Regions from separate parts of the Cupriavidus sp. PET2-C1 genome, predicted to be linked through region 3. Evidence: predicted binding sites of a transcription regulator. Region 3 holds the regulator's gene; each other region holds the start of a gene.
The links. Region 3 encodes FNR, which switches genes on or off when oxygen is low (the NO sensors DNR and NnrR bind a similar motif). Its sites were predicted from a motif close to TTGATNNNNATCAA; they were not measured.
Positions count from the first base shown of each region.

Region 1: the regulator FNR is predicted to act here: its motif matches at 5,030-5,043, upstream of ubiU (ubiquinone anaerobic biosynthesis protein UbiU).
Region 2: the regulator FNR is predicted to act here: its motif matches at 4,936-4,949, upstream of ACX12D_RS03005 (universal stress protein).

Region 1 is NZ_CM137259.1:2,219,133-2,225,756, reverse strand. Features, by position in the region: gene moaA (GTP 3',8-cyclase MoaA) at 1-530, opposite strand, end outside; gene ACX12D_RS10060 (response regulator) at 560-1,225, opposite strand; gene ACX12D_RS10055 (type IV pili methyl-accepting chemotaxis transducer N-terminal domain-containing protein) at 1,439-3,430, opposite strand; gene ACX12D_RS10050 (NAD(P)H-dependent flavin oxidoreductase) at 3,757-4,938, opposite strand; gene ubiU (ubiquinone anaerobic biosynthesis protein UbiU) at 5,233-6,261, shown strand; gene ACX12D_RS10040 (U32 family peptidase) at 6,340-6,624, shown strand, end outside.
Region 2 is NZ_CM137259.1:659,740-666,363, forward strand. Features, by position in the region: gene ACX12D_RS02990 (ClcB-like voltage-gated chloride channel protein) at 1-1,284, opposite strand, end outside; gene ACX12D_RS02995 (DEAD/DEAH box helicase) at 1,592-3,262, shown strand; gene ACX12D_RS03000 (serine/threonine protein kinase) at 3,296-4,357, shown strand; gene ACX12D_RS03005 (universal stress protein) at 4,388-4,825, opposite strand; gene ACX12D_RS03010 (hypothetical protein) at 5,085-5,246, shown strand; gene ACX12D_RS03015 (M20/M25/M40 family metallo-hydrolase) at 5,541-6,624, shown strand, end outside.
Region 3 is NZ_CM137259.1:2,605,883-2,612,506, reverse strand. Features, by position in the region: gene ccoP (cytochrome-c oxidase, cbb3-type subunit III) at 1-909, shown strand, start outside; gene ccoG (cytochrome c oxidase accessory protein CcoG) at 965-2,464, shown strand; gene ACX12D_RS11810 (membrane protein) at 2,535-2,753, shown strand; gene ACX12D_RS11805 (hypothetical protein) at 2,756-3,001, shown strand; gene fnr (fumarate/nitrate reduction transcriptional regulator Fnr) at 3,088-3,813, opposite strand; gene ACX12D_RS11795 (sulfite exporter TauE/SafE family protein) at 4,112-4,876, shown strand; gene scpB (SMC-Scp complex subunit ScpB) at 5,468-6,544, shown strand; gene rluB (23S rRNA pseudouridine(2605) synthase RluB) at 6,550-6,624, shown strand, end outside.

The sequences.
Region 1 (6,624 bases), 390 kb from region 3:
GCGAAGTCGACATCGTTCATGCGGCGGAAGGTGGCGTCGTCGATGGCGTCCAGGCTCACGCTCACCCGCGTCAGGCCCGCATCGCGCAGCGCGCGCGCCTTGCGAGCCAGCAGCGAGGCGTTGGTGGTGAGGGTGAGGTCCAGCGGCTTGCCAGACACCGTGTCGATGCGCGCCAGCATTTCCACCAGCTTCTCGATGTTCTTGCGCAGCAGCGGCTCGCCGCCGGTGAGGCGGATCTTTTCCACGCCGTGCGCAACGAAGAGGCGAGCCGCGCGCTCGATTTCCTCGAAGCTCAGCAACTCGGAATGGGGCAGGAAGGTGTAGTCCTTGTCGAACACTTCCTTGGGCATGCAGTAGACGCAGCGGAAATTGCAGCGATCCGTGACCGAGATGCGCAGATCATGGAGCGGCCTGCCGCGCGTGTCGGCAACCAGCCCGATTGGTGCGGCGAGCACGGCCGGAATGCTTGGCGTCATCGAGCGGTAGCGATGATCGCGCAGGTCGAAAATGGGAATGACGGATTCGGTCATGGCTTGAGAGCAAGTGATGCGCGGCCGCTTCAGCCGGGCGCAGTCAGCCCGCGCTCGACGGCGTAGACCGCGATCTGCACGCGGCTCGTCAGGTTGAGCTTCTTGAGGATATTCTGCACATGGATCTTGACGGTGCTTTCCGCCACGCCCAGCTCGCGCGCGATCTCCTTATTGCTTTCGCCGCGCGTGAGGCCACGCACGATCTCATGTTCGCGCGAGGTAAGCCGGGGCTCGTCGCTCACGCTGGCTGCCGCAGTCGCGGCGGGGTTGGTGGGCGCACGGAATTGCGCGACAAGTTTTGCCGTCATGCTGTGAGAAATGACCGCCTCTCCCGCCGCGGCGCGGCGGATGGCGCTGGTCAGCGTTTCCGCTTCGATATTTTTTAACAGATAGCCCCGGGCGCCGCTGCGCAGGGCGGCCGCCAGTTCCTCGGCTTCCTCCGACACGGTGAGCATCACCACGGCAGTGTCGGGCAAGTCCTCCACCAGCAGCTGCAGGGTTTCCAGCCCCGACAGGCCGGGCATGTTCAGGTCCAGCAGGATCACATCGGGCCGGTGCTGCTTGGCCCGCTTGACGCCCTCTACGCCATCCGCCGCTTCGTCGACGATCTCGAAATCGGTCTGGCGCGCAAGCAGGGCGCGCACGCCCGAGCGAAACAGGGAGTGGTCGTCTATCAGGAGGATACGGATGGTCATGATATTCACCTTGAAAAAATGGTGGTTCAGGCTTTCATGTGGGTCGATGCATCGCTGGGCCAAATCCAGCGCTGCCGTGGCTCCCCTCTCCCGCACGGCGGGAGAGGGGTTGGGGGAGAGGGCGGGCCTGCGCAAGAGCGAGGTGCTTCACATTGAGCGAGCTCCCGCCCTCTCCCCCGGCCCCTCTCCCATTTCATGGGAGAGGGGAGCAAACTAGCGCGGCAGGATGAGCTCAACCCGCGTGCCCGTGCCCCGTTCGGCCACGATCCGCAGCGTGGCCGATAGCCGCGCCGCGCGCTCGCGCATGATGTGCAATCCCACATGGGATTGATCGTCCGCCGCCGGCTCCGCGGGGTCGAAGCCATCGCCATCGTCCTCCACGATCATGCTGAAGGTGCGTCCATTGCGCACGATGACGCTGGCATAGCCGGCACGCGCATGCTTTCGCACATTGGACAGGGCCTCCTGCAGGATGAACAGCACCTGCAGTTGCTGCTCGGGCTGCAGGGGCGGCCCGCCCTGGGCGTCATTGAACACCAGGGCAAGCTCCGTGCTGCTCTGGCGCCGGAATCGCGCCACGGTGTCTTCCACCGCCTGGCGCAGCTCACCATGCGCCAGCTTGCTGCGGAAGTTGAGCAGGAGTTCACGCACATCCTGGTAGCTTTCTTCCACACCGCAACGCAACAGCGGCACGATGGTGCGCGTCTCGTCCATATCGTTGCGCGAGACCGCATCTTCCAGCACCTGCACCTGCAGGTTCAGGTAGTTAAGGCCCTGGGCAATGCTGTCGTGCAGGCCCTGCGCCACCAGGTTGCGCTCTTCCACCACCGCGAGCTGGCGCGCGGTTTCCGACAGGTGCAGATGATCGAGCGCCACGCCGATATGCTGCCCCAGCGTCTCAAGCAGGCGTATGTCCGAAGCAGGCAGCTGCAAGGGATCGCGAAAGTGTAGTGAGAATGTGCCCAGCACCGCACGCTGCGTTTCGATGCGGAACACCGCAAGCCCCGGGAAGCCTTCCCTTGCGCAGCCAAAACGCACACCGGCCGACGGCCCGCTGGCTGACAGCGCCGGGCCTTTGTTGAGATCTTCGATCAGCACGACCGATTCGCTCGCCGCCTCGCCACAGAAGCACGCATCCACCTTCATGCAGTGCTCGGCCTCTTCCAGTTCCGCGGAGAGGCCGACCGATACCAGCAGATGAAGCTGGTTGTGGTCCGCATCGATCATGCGCACGCTGCCGCCGTCGGCATCGAACTGCTTCATCACGCGCTGCAAGAAGCCGCGGCAAAGCGTCTCGCCGTCGTTTGGCATATTGAGGAAGGCGGCCATGTCGTAAAGCGCCGCGAGGTCGCGGTTGTGCCGCGCCAACTCCGCCGTCTTCTGCGCCACGCGCGCTTCCAGATCCTGGTATAGCCCCTGCAGTTCGCCTGCCATCTGGTTAAAGCCTTGCGCCAGCATGCCGAACTCGTCGCTGGTTTCCACTGGCAGCCGCAGGGAGAACTCCCGCGCGGCCATGCGGTACAAGCCGTCCTGCAAGCGCATGACCGGAAGGATGATCCAGATGTAGAGCAGGTAGATGACGGCTACCGTGCCCATGCAGGCCATGGCCGCGAGTCCCGCCTGCGACAACCGCAGCAGGGTGGTCTTCATGGCGTTCTCTTGCTCGATCATGCTGACCAGGCGATTGACCTGATCCACGAAGGAAGTCAGCGCCGCCGGGTAGGTCGGCGGCTCACTATTCGCGGCGGCCAGGTCGGCGAGCGCGAGCGGCTTGATACGCCGGTGCCAGTCAAGGTCTACCCGGTCGAGCTGCGCGTGGATGCCAGGGTCATCCGGCAGGAACAAGGGGCGTGCCGGATCGCCCTGGCGCAGGCGTGCCAGGGTGGCATCCAGCCCGGTGATCTGAGCCTCCAGTTGATGGCTTGCGCCGGCCCGTGCCCTGGCGAGCTCGATGGCGACGCGATTGGCACGCATGCGCAAGCTGCCGGCATCGTTGATGGCCGCGCCCGCGCCTTCGAGTTGCCATGACAGCCACAGCGTCCCGGAGATCATGGTCAGCACGATCAGCAGCGCGCCCAGCGAGAGCGAGACGATCCGCGTCGACAGGCGGTGGCGCAAGCCCGGCAACGCTGCCTGGGTACGCGGTGGGGTGACGGACGGCTCCGTGGCGGGAGCGGGTGGGCAAGGGGGCGTGAGGTCTACCATGGGGTTCCGGCCCCTGGCATCAGGTTTGCGCTCTGCAACGGCGCTTCAGGGGCTTGTCGCATTATTGACGGCAAGCCGGCGAGCGGGCTTGCGCCAGATCAAGGTCATATGCGGCTACAGGTAGTTCCGGGTGCACTTTCTGAAAATATCATGGCGTGACACAATGACGCGGCGCCGGGCGCGTGACCGGGAAGCCTGCCGGACATCGCCGCCAACGGCTTTGTGCCATGCATTTCCATTTCCGTTTCCATTCGCTCGGCGGCCCGGCCATGCCCTTGAAGCCTGCATCGACGCAGGTCACCGGCCTGGTCATCCGCGCGAGGCCGTCAGGCCGCCGCGGCTGCCAGACCTTGTGGCGTGCCCAGGCCCGCGGGCATTTCGCCGGTGAGCAGGTAGTGCATCAGTTCGCGTACCGGGCGGATGGCCGCGCCGAACGGCAGGCCCCCCTTGCCACGGAAGAACAGCCCGCGCTCCACGTCGCCGCGCATGGCCTGGGCCAGCTTGAGGTCGATGCAGAACTGGCCGACACGGCCGATGCCGTCGCGCAGGCCGCAGGCCTGCAGGCAGTCGAAGCCTTCGAGGCAGTCGCGGACCTTGGCGCGGGCCTGCAGCGTGGCTTCGCGCGAGAGGTAGCGCTTGAGCCATGGCGTCAGTACGGCGCGTGCCGGCAGGCCGGCCACGCTGGTGAATTCGCTCAGTTGTTCGGGGCGCGCGCTGGCCAGGACTTCCTTGAAAGCCGGGTGCGCATCCCCTTCCTCGGTCACGGCGAACGCCGTGCCCAGTTGCACGGCGCTGGCGCCTTCACCCAGCCAGTGGCGGACCTTGGCGTGGCTGTTGATCCCGCCCGCAAGGATCAGGGGCACACTTTCCCAGGCCAGCCCCAGCCCGGCGAATACTTCACGGCATTCGGCCAGCACGCGTGCGAAGGAGAAGCGCCCGTCTCCGATATCGTCGATGCGCGAGGCACCGAGGTGGCCGCCGGCGTGCGCCGGATCTTCGATGACGATGGCGTCGGGCAGGCGGTTCTTCTTCATCCACTTGCGCAGTACCAGCCCCACGCCGCGCGAATCCGACAGGATAGGGATCAAGGCAATGTCCGGGTGCCCGGCCGTGAGGTCGGGCAGGTCCAGCGGCAGTCCCGCGCCCATCACGATCGCATCGGCACCGCTCTCGCACGCCTGCCGGACCAGCGCGGCATGCGAGCTGACGGCCTTCATGACATTGACCGCGATGGCGCCGCGCCCGCCCGCGAGGCGCCGCGCGCCCTGGATCTCGCGATCCAGCGCCACCAGGTTGGCCGCCTCTATCCTGGCCTTGTCGCGCGACCTGGCGGTGGCCGCCAGCAGGTCCGGATGATGGTGGCGCAGGTCGATGCTGGCAATGGTGCCCATGCCGTTCTGGCTTGCCACCGCGCCCGCCAGCCGGTGCGCGGAAATGCCGATACCCATGCCGCCCTGTACCACCGGGACCAGCCGGCGGCCAATCAGCTTCAGCCAATGTTGTTGCATATCACTCTCGGTGAGGCATCCCGCTCGCCGGCGAAGATGCCGTGCGCGGCAGGAAAGCGGCATAGGTTTGCATGGACGCGCGCCGGGAAACTTGCGCTGGATCAATCAGCGCACGGCACGATACCAATGGCCTATGCCACTCGGCGGATGGCCCTCGTCCGGTGCGCGCGCCGCGGCGCACGCTTTTGCGCCTGGTCAACTGGTTCGTCGCGGGGCTTGGCTAGGATCCTGGCTCACAGGCGTTCGCCGCCACCGTGGCGCATGCGGACTCCGAAACCCCGTTGAGCCTATCCAATGACATCCAACACATCCGGCGCAACGCGCCGACCGCAACTGGTTGCGCCCGCCGGCTCGCTGGCGGCGCTGCGCGTGGCGCTGCAACGTGGCGCCGACGCCGTCTACCTCGGCCTGCGCGACGCCACCAATGCGCGCAACTTCGGCGGGCTGAACTTCACCGAGGCCGACATCCAGGCAGGCGTGGCCGAGGCCCATGCGCAAGGCGCGGAAGTCTTGTTCGCCATCAATACCTTCGCGCAGATGGGCGCGGTGACGAACTGGCATCGCGCCGTCGATGCCGCGGCGGAACTGGGCGCTGACGCAGTCATCATGGCCGACCCCGGCCTCATGGCCTATACCCGCGAGCGCCATCCGCAATTGCGTCTTCATCTGTCGGTGCAAGGCTCGGCCACGCACGCCGACGCCATCGCGCTGATGCGCGCGCGTTTCGGCATACACCGGGTGGTGCTGCCGCGCGTGCTGACGCTGGCGCAGATCGGCAAGCTCGCGCGCCAAACCGATGCGGAGCTCGAAGTGTTTGGCTTCGGCAGCCTGTGCGTGATGGCCGAAGGCCGCTGCCTGCTGTCTTCCTACGCGACCGGCGACTCGCCGAACAACAAGGGGGTGTGCTCGCCCGCGCACGCGGTACGCTGGGAAGAGCGCGAGGGAACCATGCAGGCGCGGCTGTCCGGCATCCTGATCGACAGCTACGCACCGGGCGAGCCCGCCGGCTACCCGACGTTGTGCAAAGGGCGGTTCGAGGTGGAAGGCGAACGGGGCTACGTGCTCGAGGAGCCGACCAGCCTCAACGCGCTGTCGCTGCTGCCGGCGCTGATCGGCATGGGCATCGCTGCCATCAAGATCGAAGGCCGCCAGCGCAGCCCGCGTTATGTGGGCGATGTGGTCGGCGTGCTGCGCGCGGCGATCGACGCGGCCTGCATCGATCCGGCGCGCTTCACAGCACGCCAGGAATGGCAGGGCGTGCTAGGGCGGCACGCCGAGGGTGACCAGGTTACCCAGGGCGCGTACGACCGGCCGTGGCGCTAAGAGAGGTCCGCCGTGCCTTTGCCTGCCGCATTCCTCATGCCTCACGGCATCCAACTTTCCTCTGGAACCAAACTACCAATGAACGATTCGATGATCGACCCCGCCGCAGCCACGGCGGCCCGCTTCGGCATCTCGCTCGGCCCGCTGCTGTACTACTGGCCGCGTGCCACGGTCATGCAGTTCTATGCCGAGGTCGCCGACTCCGCGGTCGACCGCGTCTACCTGGGCGAAACCGTTTGCACCCGCCGCCATGAACTGCGCCATGCCCACTGGCTGGAGATCGCGCAGATGCTGCGGGAGGCCGGCAAGGAAGTCGTGCTTTCGACCCCGGTGCTGGTCGAGTCCGACAGCGATATCGCCTGC
Region 2 (6,624 bases), 1.9 Mb from region 3:
TGCCTGGGTGCGCTCCGCCACCACGCTGTACAAGGACAAGGTCTGGCAGCGCGATGCGGTGTAGTAGGCCGCCGCCGCGCCGATCATGCCCGGCAGCAGCAGCGCCGGGGCCAGCGTCATCTCGAACACCATCAGCACCGACATCAGCGGCGCCTGGCTGGTGGCGGCCAGGAAGGCGGCCATGCCGACCAGCGGCAACAGCGGCGCGCCGCTGCCCCCCGGCACGGCGGGAGCCAGCAGTTGCCCGAGCGCCGCGCCGACGAACAGCGAAGGCGTGAACACGCCGCCCACCGCGCCCGAGCCCATGCTGAGCACGGTGGCCAGCAGCTTGGCCAGCAATACCGCCGCCAGCGATACGCTCAAGGGGTGCCCCTGCAAGATCGACTGGATGGTGTAGTAGCCGTTGCCGACCACCTCGGGCACCCAGATCGCCAACACGCCCACCATCGCACCGCCCAGCGCCAGGCGCGGCACCAGGCCGCCCGGCACCCGGGCAAAGGTGCCCTTGGCCAGGCTGGAGGCGCGCATGAAGAGGGCGCCGGACACGCCGGCCAGCACGCCGAGCAAGGCCGCCGCCAGCAGCATGGGCGGATGCAGCAGGTCGGCGGGCACGGTCAGGCCGGGATAGAGCGGCTGCAGGCCACCATGTAGCTGGCTGACCACCGTGCCCGCCACGGAAGCCAGGAACAGCGGCATCAGGCGCTGCACCGCCACCGCGCCAAAGACCACCTCGGCCACGAAGACCGCCGCCGACAGCGGCGTGTGGTACACCGAGGCCAGCCCGGCGGCCGCCGCGCAAGCCGTGAGCATGCGCCGCAGGTTGGTGTCGCCGTCCGGCCCGCTGCCGCCGCGCGCGGACGGAAACACCGATCCGCACAGGGCCGCGAGCTGGATCATCGCGCCTTCCTTGCCCACCGAGCTGCCGGTGACGATGGAGCAGAACGAAGACAGCGCGCGCAGCAAGGTGATGCGTACCGGCAGGCGCCCGGTGCCGCTGGCAACCGCTTCCATATAGTCGGAGACGCCTGGCTGCGCGGCGTTGAGCTTGGCTGCCGCCGTCAGCAGCAAGCCCGCGATCACGCCGCCAAGCGTCGGGATCGCCACCCGCCAGATCAGGGCGAGGCCCGCGAATACCGTGACGATATCGGCATGCGTGCCAAACATCACATAGCCGCTAGCGTCCAGCGCCTCCTTGAACAGGGTGGTGACAACGGCTGCGGCAATCCCTACCGGGATGGCGGTAAAGAGGGTGACTTCCTGGTCTTCGATGAACCTGAACCGCATCGTCTCGGCATCCGGGGGCTGGGATGGGCCGGGCCGGGCCGGCGCGAGCCCGCGCGGTGCGTGGGCGCGCCCAGGCAGGGGCCGGGCGGGGAATGGCCGCCATCATAGCGCAGCGGCGCGCGCGTCCCTCGGGGCGCAGCGCGCGCGTGAAAGCGCCAGGCTGGTACACTAGCGGTCTTTCCTCCTAAAGAAGCGGGGGCAGTCGCCTCGCTTCGCCGGTCGGTATTTCCGGTTTTCGGTTTTCTCACTCACGTCGCCCCCGCGATTGGCGCACCACATGCGCAAAGGGCGGCCGAAGCGTCAATTCATGTCTTTTTCCGAACTTGGCTTGTCCGACAAGCTTATGCGTGCCGTGGCCGAACAGGGCTATACCACGCCGACTCCGATTCAAGCGCAGGCGATTCCCGCCATCCTGAAAGGGGGCGACCTGCTTGCCGGCGCGCAGACCGGCACCGGCAAGACGGCCGGCTTCACGCTGCCGCTGCTGCAACTGCTGTCCGAATCCTCGGCCGGCCGCGAACCCGCACGTGGACAGCGCCTGCCGGTGCGCGCACTGGTCCTGACCCCGACCCGCGAACTGGCGGCGCAGGTGGAAGAAAGCGTCCGTAACTACGGCAAGTACCTCAAGCTGCGCTCCATGGTGATGTTCGGCGGCGTGGGCATCAACCCGCAGATCGAACAGCTCAAGCGCGGTGTCGATATCGTGGTGGCCACGCCCGGCCGCCTGCTTGATCACCTGTCCCAGCGCACCATCGACCTGTCGCACGTGGAAATGCTGGTGCTGGACGAAGCCGACCGCATGCTCGACATGGGCTTCATCCACGACATCCGCAAGATCCTCAATGTCTTGCCGCCGAAGCGCCAGAACCTGCTGTTCTCGGCCACCTTCTCCGATGAGATCCGTGGCCTGGCCGACCGCCTGCTGGACAACCCCGCCTCCATCGAAGTGGCGCGCCGCAATACCACGGCCGAAACCGTGGCGCAGCGCGTCTACCCGGTGGACCGCGAGCGCAAGCGCGAACTGCTGGCCCACCTGGTGCGCGAGAACGACTGGCACCAGGTGCTGGTCTTTACCCGCACCAAGCACGGCGCCAACCGCCTGGCCGAGCAGCTCGACAAGGACGGCCTGTCGGCATTGGCGATCCACGGCAACAAGAGCCAGTCGGCCCGCACGCGCGCGCTGACCGAGTTCAAGGCCGGCACGCTGCGCCTGCTGGTGGCTACCGATATCGCCGCGCGCGGCATCGACATCGATCAACTGCCCCACGTGGTCAACTACGACCTCCCCAACGTGCCCGAAGACTACGTGCACCGTATCGGCCGTACCGGCCGCGCCGGCGCCGAGGGCGAGGCGATCTCGCTGGTCTGCGTGGATGAAATCTCGCTGATGCGCGATATCGAACGGCTGATCAAGCGCCAGATCGAGCAAACCATCTTGCCGGGCTTCGAGGTCGATCCGAGCATTCCGGCCGAGCCGATCCAGAAGGGCCGGCAGGCACGCGGCCAGGGCCAGGGCAATGGTGGTGGTGGCCGTGGCCGCGGCCAGGCACCCGCCGGCGGCCAGCCGCGCGGCCGCGCACCGGCAGCGGAAGCTGGCGAGCGCCAGCAACGTCCGGCACGCGCGCCGCAAGGCCGCAGCCAGGCTCCCGCCGCCGCCGATGGGCAAGGCCAGCGCCGCGCGCCGCAGGCACAGGGCCAGCGCCCGGCGCAGGGCAGCGGACGACCGGCTTCGGCCGGGCAAGGCAGCCCGCGTAACGGTCAGGCCAATGGCAACCGCACTGGCGAGGCCAACGGCAACCGTGCCGCCGGCAATGGCAATGGCAACCGCGATCGCAATGGCGACGTCAACGGCAACCGCGCCGGTGCCGACACCCATGTCGCGCAGCCGCGCACCGGACAGGATCCGGCCGCACGCGGTCGCCGTCCGGCGCCGCAAGCCGCGTTGCTGGGCGGCCAGCGCGCCAAGCCCACGCGCTAATTCCACAACGTTCCTCAACGGCTGCCACGCGCAATGTCCAGTTCAGGGTTTGACCTTCAGGTGCCCGGCGACGGCGGCACGCTCACCAATGCCGATGGCGTGCCCTACGCCAGCCTCACGCCGGACCTGATGCTGGATGCGATGGAGGCCGCCGGTTTCGAGCCGGACGGCCGCCTGCTGGCGCTCAATAGTTATGAGAACCGGGTCTGGCAGGTGGGGATCGAAGGCAGCGCGCCGGTGGTGGTCAAGTTCTACCGCCCCGGCCGCTGGAGCGACGCGGCCATTCTGGAAGAGCACGCTTTCGTGCGGCAACTGGCCGACGCCGAGATTCCGGCGGTGCCGGCCATCGCGCGCGACGGCGCCACGCTGCTGGCGCACGCGGGTTTTCGTTTCGCGGTCTTTCCCCGCTGCGGGGGGCGCGAGCCGGAGCTGGATCGTGCGGACACGCTGACCTGGCTTGGCCGTTTCATCGGCCGCATCCATGCGCTCGGCGCCACGCATCCCTACCAGGCACGCCCCACCATCGACGTAGACACCTTCGGGGTGGCCCCGCGCGACTGGCTGCTGGCGCAAGACTGTATTCCCCTGGAACTGCGCCCGGCCTGGCAGGCGGTTGCCGATCTCGCCGTGGATGGCGCTCGCCGTTGCTTCGAGCGCGCGGGTGATGTAGCGCAATTGCGGCTGCACGGCGATTGCCATCGCGGCAATGTGCTGTGGATCGAGGAGTCCCATGTGGGTTCGCGCCCGCCCGGGCCGCACTTTGTCGACTTCGACGATAGCCGCATGGGGCCGGCGGTCCAGGATCTGTGGATGCTGCTGGAAGGCGACCGCGCCGCCCAGCAGGGCCAGATGGCCGACATCCTGGCCGGCTATGAGGATTTCGCGGAATTCCAGCCGCGTGAGCTTTACCTGATCGAGGCGCTGCGCACGCTGCGCCTGCTGCATTACAGCGCCTGGCTGGCCAGCCGCTGGCGCGATCCGGCCTTTCCGGCGGCATTCCCGTGGTTTGGGACTGCCCGCTACTGGCAGGACCGCATCCTCGAACTGCGCGAGCAGGTCGCGCTGATGGACGAGCCGCCGCTCTGGCCGGTCTGACCCGGCACCGGCCAGCCCAGGCCGGCTGCCTTACTTCTTGCCCGGGGCCTTGACCAGGACTACCGGGCACGGGGCGTGCGCCAGCACCCGTCCCGCCACCGAACCAATCACCGCATCGAAGAACGAGCCGCGGCCGTGCGTGCCCATGACGATGCCGCGTGCGTCGACGCTGGCGGCGTAGGCGACGATGCGTTCCGGCGCAAAGCCGTGCAGCGCGTGTTGCTCGAAGGCGATGCCCGCGGCGCCGAGGATGTCGGCCACGGACTGCATGGCCTTACCGCTTTCCTCCTGATGCCAGGCGTCGATGGTTTCCTTGCTGACGAAGGCGCGTACCTGTCCGGTGACATCGGGCGTCACATGGACCACATGCACGGTAAAGCCGCCTTGCAGCAGTTTGCCTTCGGCGATGAAGCGGGCGGCCGCGTCGGAAAAGGGCGAACCGTCGGTGGCGAGCACGATGTTGGTCATGGCGGCTATCTCCTGTAATGGCTGTGATCGTTGTCGGCATGGCGGCCCCCGCCGGGGTGGCTCGGGGGCGGTCACCAGGGTCATCATGGCACCCTGCGGGCAACCTTGCCTGGATCCAGATCAAGTCGGGCGCAATCGCCGGCGCCTTCCACGGGTCTTCCATTTTCCCGTTTTGACAGTTTCTTTGCACCGTGCCGTGGCATCTCAGCGCCTTTTTGATGTGTGGAAATCTACGCTGCAGATAGGACAACTCTGTCGGATGTTCCGGCTTGCCGCCATGTGGATCTACTATCGGTTGGCGATCGGCGCGCTGGCCATGCTCGCGCTGATCCTGCTTTTTGCCATGGAATTCGGGCTGGCCAGTGCCATTGCGCGCCGCGAGGAGGGCTTTTCGCAGTCACCCGACGAGCAGGGCCCCTGAGGGCGCCCGCGCGCTGCCTGGCCCGATGAAGGCGCGCCGCCAGGGGCACCGTGCGTGGACAAGTTGCATGTAGCGGTTCAGACTGCCGGTGCGGGCCGCGCGGCTGTCTTGCGGCCCGCCCGCCGTATCCGTCGCCATGCAATTTCCTATCCAACAAGAGCCATGAGACTACGTTCCCTTGCCCGCGCGCCTGGCGGCGCGCCGCATCGCGCCCCCCTGCATACCCGTTCCCGCATCTTCCGGTCCCCCTTGCACAGCGCCGTCCGCGCGACCGTGTGCGGCACCCTCGGCGCCATGCTGCTGGCAGCGGGCGCGCATGCCGCCACGCTCGACGGCGTGCAGCTGCAGCAGCAGGCCGACCAGGCCGCGGCGCGCAGTTACCGCGAATGGGTCGAATTGCTGGCCCTGCCCAACGACGCCACCGTGCCCGCGGATATCCAGAAGAACGCGGACTGGCTGGTCAAGGCCTTCGCCCGGCGTGGCTTCCAGGCGCGCGAGCTGCCCAATAACGGCAAGCCGATGGTCTACGCCGAATATCCCGCCAGCACGCGGCAAAGCGCTGGCCCGCGCAAGACCGTGCTGTTCTACATGCATTTCGATGGCCAGTCGGTGACGCCGTCGCAATGGGCGCAGCCCAGCCCGTGGGAGGCTACGCTCAAGGCGCGCAGCGCCGATGGCAAGTGGGAAACGCTGCCGCTGGACAAACTCTATGCCGGCCAGGTCGATCCCGAGTGGCGCGTGTTCGGGCGTTCGTCGTCCGACGACAAGGGTCCCATCGTGATGTTCCTGGCCGCCATGGATGCGCTCAAGGCCGCCGGGGTGGACCCTGCGGTCGATATCAAGGTGCTGCTGGATTCCGAAGAGGAGAAGGGATCGCCGTCGCTGGGCAAGGTGATCGCGGACAACCTGGCGCTGCTGCGCAATGACGGCATGGTGATCTTCGATGGCCCCATGCACCAGAGCAACCAGCCCACGCTGATCTTCGGCAACCGCGGCGTGCTGCTGGTGCAGCTCAAGGTGTTCGGCGCCAGCCAGGGCCTGCACAGCGGCCACTATGGCAACTATGCCGCCAACCCCGCGCAGCGGCTGGCGAACCTGCTCGCCACCATGAAGGACGATGACGGCCGCGTCACCATTGCCGGCTACTACAAGCAGGTAAAGATCGATGAACGCGCACGCCGCATCATGGCCGCCGTGCCCGACGACGAGGCCGCGCTGCGCCGCCGCCTGGGCATCGCGCGCGCCGAGCGCGTTGGTGCCAACTACCAGGAGGCCATGCAGTACCCCACGCTGAACGTGCGCGGCATGGCCGCCGGCGACGTGGGCGAGAAGGCCCGCACCGTCATTCCGGAAGTGGCGGTGGCCGATATCGATATCC
Region 3 (6,624 bases):
TTCTGGAGCTACTACATTGCCGCCATCGCGCTGGTCGGCATCGTCTGGTGCGTGTGGCTGCTGTTCTCCCAGCGCAAGGTCACCAAGGTTGTGGGCGCCCCTGAGGACACCGGCCACGTGTGGGACGGCGACCTGCGCGAGCTGAACAACCCGTTGCCGCGCTGGTGGATGTGGATGTTCCTGCTGGCATGCATCTTTGGCCTGGGTTACCTGGTGCTGTATCCCGGCCTGGGTTCCTACGCCGGCGTGCTCAAGACCTCCAGCCGGGTTGAGCTGGAGGCGCACCGCCAGGCAGCCGAGCAACTGCAGCGCGAGGTCTATGGCAAGTACATGCAGATGGACGTCAAGCAGGTGGCGGCCGACCCGGCGGCGCGCGAGATCGGGCAACGCCTGTTTCTCAACTACTGCGCGCAATGCCACGGCTCCGATGCGCGCGGCAGCCACGGCTTTCCCAACCTGACCGACAACGACTGGCTGTACGGCGGGGAGCCCGAGACCATCACGCAGACCATTACCAAGGGCCGCAACGGCGTGATGCCGTCGTTCGCCTCGACCATCGACGGCAAGCTCGCTGGCGACGTGGCGCAATACGTGCGTTCGCTGTCCGGCCTGTCTTACGATCCGATCCGCGCCTCGCGCGGCGAGAGCACGTTCAAGTCCACCTGCGCGGCCTGCCATGGCTCCACCGGCAAGGGCAACCAGGCGCTTGGCGCGCCTAACCTGTCGGACCGCGTGTGGCTGTACGGCAGCTCGGAGGCGAACATCGTCGACGCCATCCTGAAGGGCCATAACAACCATATGCCGGCGCACGAGGAAATCCTCACGCCGGAGCGTATCCGCATGTTGACGGCCTATGTCTGGGGCCTGTCCAACACCGGTGGCGGTGCAGGCGAGGGGGGCAAGCAATGAGCCACCACGCTTGTGCTTGTCAGCCGGGCCGGCACCGCGGCGGGGGTGTTCGCTCATGAACGCCCCCGGACCGGAGCCGCTTCAAAGGAACGGGGCCGCGTGGGCACCGCTGCGAGCGCCCACGCCTGGCGCGGCGGACGCGGAAACGTCGGACGAGACCCTGTACGAAGTCCGCCGCAAGATCTATCCGCGCTCGGTGTCGGGTGCGTTCTCGAACTGGCGGGTCTGGATGGTGGTCCTGACCCAGCTGTTCTTCTATGGCATGCCCTGGCTGCAGTGGAATGGCCGCCAGGCCATGTTGTTCGATCTCGGCGCGCGCAAGTTCTATATATTCGGCCTGGTGCTGTGGCCCCAGGACGTGATCTACCTTGCCGTGCTGCTGGTGATCTCCGCGGTGTCGCTGTTTCTCTTCACGGCGATCGCGGGGCGGCTGTTCTGCGGCTACGCGTGTCCGCAGACGGTGTACACCGAGATCTTCATGTGGATCGAGCGGCATGTGGAAGGCGACCGCTTTGCCCGCATCCGCCTGGACGGCGATCCTTGGAGCGCGCGCAAGCTGCGCCTGAAGGCCACCAAGCACACGCTCTGGATCGTGATCGCGCTATGGACGGGCTTTACCTTCGTCGGCTATTTCTCGCCCATTCGCACGCTCGGCGCGCAGGTGCTGAGCCTCTCGCTGGGCCCGTGGCAGACGTTCTGGATGCTGTTTTACTCGTTTGCCACCTGGGGCAACGCCGGCTTCATGCGCGAGCAGGTCTGCAAGTACATGTGCCCGTATGCGCGCTTCCAGAGCGTGATGGTGGATCGCGACACCTATGTGGTCACCTATGACGTGGGCCGCGGCGAACCGCGCGGCAGCCGCTCGCGCAAGGCGGACCACAAGGCCGCCGGGCTGGGCTCGTGCGTGAATTGCAGCATCTGCGTGCAGGTCTGTCCCACTGGCATCGATATCCGGGATGGCCTGCAGTACGACTGCATTGGCTGCGGCGCGTGTATCGACGCCTGCAACCAGGTCATGGACAAGATGGCCTACCCGCGCGGGCTGATCCGCTATACGTCCGAGAACGCCATGCGCAGCGCGCTCTCCGAGACCGTGGCGCGCAAGCGCCTGGTGCGGCCGCGCACGGTGATCTACTCGGTGATCTGGCTGGCGCTGGTCGCCGGCTTCATGGCCTCGCTGGCCATGCGCACGCCGCTCAAGGTCGATATCATCCGCGACCGCGGCGCGCTGGGGCGTGAGGTGGAAGGGCGCTGGATCGAGAACGTGTACCGGCTGCAGCTGATCAACACGACCGAGGCGCCGATGCGCGTCGCCGTCAGCGCGGGCAGCGGCGAGCTCAAGGGCCTGGCCGTGGAATATGATCACGCTGCCGGCAACCTGGAACCCACGTCCAATCGCCTGATTCCCATCCGGGTGCGCGTGCCGATCGAGGCCGCGGCGCAGGGCACGCACAAGATCGAGGTCACGGTCACCGCGGTGCCCGACGAGGGCGCGGGCAGCCATGGCGCAGAGATTCGACAGAGCACCAGCTTTATCGTGCCGCGCAATCTATGAGGCGGCGGGGACGCTGGATGCACCAATCCGTACGCAACATACGCGATCTAGATCTAGAGGAGGAGGCCAGATGACGCAGCAAAGCAATCCCTGGTGGAAGGAGCCATGGCCGTGGCTGCTGATGAGTGGGCCGTTCGTGGCCATGGTGGCCTGCGGGGTCACGATCTGGCTGGCTATGACCCACCCGGATCCACCCATTGAGGAAGGGGTGGCGCGCCACGGCCTGGTGGTCGAGAAGGCGGGCAGCGCGGCACGCCAGGCAGCGCCGGTCGCGGCGCAAGCGAGGTGATCATGAGACTACGCTGGCTGATGTGGGTGCTGTGGCCCGCTTTCCTGGTCGCCGGGCTGACCACCGCGCTGGTATTCTCCATGGTCGATCCCGGTGACCTGCGCTTCTTCGGCCAGCCGGTCGAGGCATCGCGGGAGGCGGTCTACACCGTGGGCTTCCTGATCGCGTGGGTGCTGTGCGCGCTGTCGAGCGGCTTGACGCTGTACACCATGCCCACGCGGCTGGCGGACACGGACGAGCTGGAGTGATTGCGATGCGCGCCTTGCCGGTTCAGGCCAGCAGGCGCGGCATCGCGGCGTGCCGCGGCGGGCGAGGGCGGCCCGCGACGAGCACGTCAGCAGGATTTGTTGACGATCTGCTTGATCCCCACCATGTCGACCAGCTTGACGTGGCGCTGGCGGATCTGGATCAGGCCGGCTTCCGCAAAGCGCGAGAACAGGCGGCTGACGGTTTCGAGCTTGAGCCCCAGGTAGCTGCCGATTTCCTCGCGGCTCATGCGCAGCACGAATTCGGAGGCCGAATAGCCGCGCGCGGACAAGCGCTCGGACAGGTTGATCAGGAAAGCGGCAAGCCGCTCCTCGGCGCGCATCGATCCGAGCGTGATCAACATGACCTGGTCCTGCGAGATCTCCTTGCTCATCAGGCGCATGAACTGATGCTGCAGGGAAGGCAGGACGTTGGACAACGTCTGGAGATCGCCGAAGCGCACCACGCAGACTTCGGTATCTTCCAGCGCGGTGGCATCCGACGCGTGCTGCATCTCGCCGAGGCCGTCAAGGCCGACGACTTCGCCGGGAAGGTGGAAGCCCGTGATCTGCGAGCGGCCGTCTTCCATTGTCAGGTGGGTCTTGAGCGTGCCGAAGCGGATCGCGTAGACGGCGGTGAGAGGATCGCCGAGGCGGTACAGGGTTTCGCCCTTGCGTACGCGCACCCGGTCCTGGACCAGCGTATCCATCTTTTCGAGGTCCTGCTGCGACATGCCGACGGGCAGGCAGAGCTGGCCGAGCGAGCAAGTGGAGCAGCGGGGCGACATCTCGGTAATAGGAATGGTGGTGAGCAATTGGGGCCTGTCGGTTTAGCGCAGTCAATCAAGCGCGATGTGGCGGGCGCATTGAGTTGAGAGCTTGACGTTGAGAGTCGTCGATTGGAAGCGCCATCCACATCGGCCTGGCGCGCGGGTCTTGCGGCAGTGCGCTATCTGTGCAGCGCGGCTTGCCGTGCCCGTCGTCATGTTGTGCGAGCGCGCTGGTGTGCGCGGGCGCAAGGCCTCATGTTGATAGCGCCTCTTGGAGCTGCGGGGGCGCGTTCGACGCATTTTACCGCGCCGGGCGTTGCGATTGTGTGATTGGGAGGAGAAGTTGACCATAGGCGTGCTTATCAGCGTATTTACCCTGGCTTTGCTGGGCGGCGTGCACTGCGCCGCCATGTGCGGCGGGATCGCGCTGGCGGCGGAGCAGGGCGGCGTTGCGCGCGTGCCTGCCACGGTGCTGCGGCGTCCCGGCCATTGGTTGCTGGAACTGCTTGTCATGCATGCCGGGCGGCTTAGCATGTATGCGGTGCTGGGGGCCTTGCTGGGCGCCCTTGGTGCTGGCGTCTGGAAGGCACAGTACCTGCCGCTGCAGCGCTGGCTGTTTGGGATCGGCAGTGTGATGCTGGTGTTGTCGGGCTTGTGGATGTTGCGCGGGCGCACCATGGGTACGGGTTGGCTGGAGCGGCTCGCCGCCCGTGGCGCGGGCGGCTTGCTGCGCGGCCTTGGCGCCGTCGGGGTGCGCTTGCCGGCTGTGGCCCGGGTGCAGGGGCAGGGCCGGTTGCTGCGCCGCTACGGCATGGGGCTAGCCTGGGGGCTGGTCCCGTGCGGCATGGTGTACGGCGCCCTTGCCATGGCATTGCTGGCCGGCAATGCCGCGTCGGGCGCGCTGGTGATGGCCGTGTTTGGCCTGGGCACCCTGCCGAATCTGTTGGTGATCTCGGGCCTGTCCGGCTATCTCAGGCAGCTTTCGCGGCGCCCGGCGTTGCGGGCTGGCGCTGGCCTTGCAGTGGTGGCCTTTGGCTTGGCCGGGGTGGCGCGCGCGCTGCTTTTGCCTGAGACGCTTGCCGCGCATGGATTCTGTCTGGTCTTCTGAAGCGCTGTTTCGTGGTGCATCTGTCACTTCCTCGCTGAGGTAGCTGTGCGAATCGGTTGCAGGTTTGCCAGGGAATGCCATACAATCGCAAGAACAGCGATATCGCGCAGCGTACTTCATCGTGGCATCGTCAGGTAGCATCCGCTGCTCAGGGATGCATGCCAGGAACACCCAGGCAGGCATCAGCGCCAGGGACCGTTCCCCATCCGCCGTCCGGTTCACAAGATTCGGTTCAAAAGACCAGCTACGGCAGGGCGGGGTGAAATAGGCCAGCAGGCCCGATATCCGTATTTTCTTGCACCCGGCGCGTTCGATGATAGACGCCGCGCCGGACAGGTCCGCCACATCAGGGGGAAGGCGCGACGCAAGGGCTCCGTCGACTGGCAGATAAAGCCGGTGGCCGGGCGATCTCCTGCCGGTCAGGTCCGGCACCCGATGCAATAAAAGAAGGCGCACGGCTGGCATGCATCAAGCATGCGGTTGGCTGCGCGGCCAGATGGCGGTGGCAATCCCTACCGCTGAACCCGCAATCTCCAGTGCGCCCGGGATCAACCGGGGCGCAGGTGCAAAGACAGGCTGCACGCAATCAACATGAATACCCAAGAGGCGAAGATCGTCCTCGAGACCGCGCTGATCTGCGCGCAGGAACCCTTGCGCGTCAATGACTTGCGCCGGCTGTTTGCCGACGACGTCGGTGCCGACACCATTCGCGTGCTGCTCGAAGAGCTGCGCCGCGACTGGGAGCAGCGCGGCGTGGAACTCGTGGCACTGGCCAGTGGCTGGCGTTTCCAGAGCCGCCCTGTCATGCGTGAATACCTGGATAGGCTGAATCCCGAAAAGCCGCCCAAGTACTCCCGCGCCGTGATGGAGACGCTGGCGATCATCGCCTACCGGCAACCGGTCACGCGGGGCGATATCGAGGAAATCCGCGGTGTCGCGGTCAGCACCGAAGTCGTGAAGAAGCTCGAGGATCGCAGCTGGATCGAGGTGATCGGCCACCGTGACGTGCCCGGACGGCCTGCGCTTTATGCCACCACCAAGAACTTCCTTGATGACCTTGGCCTGCGCACGCTCGATGAATTGCCGCCGCTGGAAGACATCCAGGCCCAGGCGCAGGTCGCGCTGCTGAATCAGGAGCCGATTGACTTCGAGGCGCTGGGCACGGTGCCGGCGGATAGCGACGAAGAGGCATTCGCGGAACCTGGCGATGATCAGGCCGGCGCTGCCGCTCTGGTTGCGGCGGATGCCGGAGAGGGTGAACCGACCCTTTCCAGCGTGGTTGCCCCCGACGGTCTTGCGGCCGGCGCCACGGATGGCATCGCCGATTTGGTGGATGCGTTTGAAAGGAAGGAGGCTTTGGCGCAAGCGGAAGCCGGGTTCACACCCGCGCCCGGGGCCGAGTCGGAAGTGCCGGCGACGCCCGGGCCAGGCAGTGAGCTGGCGAGCGAGCCGATGTCCGCCGACCCCGCCGGCGCGCAGTCCGGCGACACAGCCGAGGAGCAAGCCGTCGAAGACGGTGAAACAAATGAGCAAACGGACACGCCCGCCAACGGTTACCACGTACAAGTGGCCTCCGGCGCGCAGGCGTCCGAAGTCCCGGGGGCGTCCACGACGAATCCGGCGCACCCCAGCGAGCACGACGAGCACGACCAGCGCGTGTCCAACTGAACACCATGCAACATCCGAATGTGAATACCTTGTCCGATTCTGATCAAGACGTCCGCCAGGCGGATACGCCGGCCGGCGAT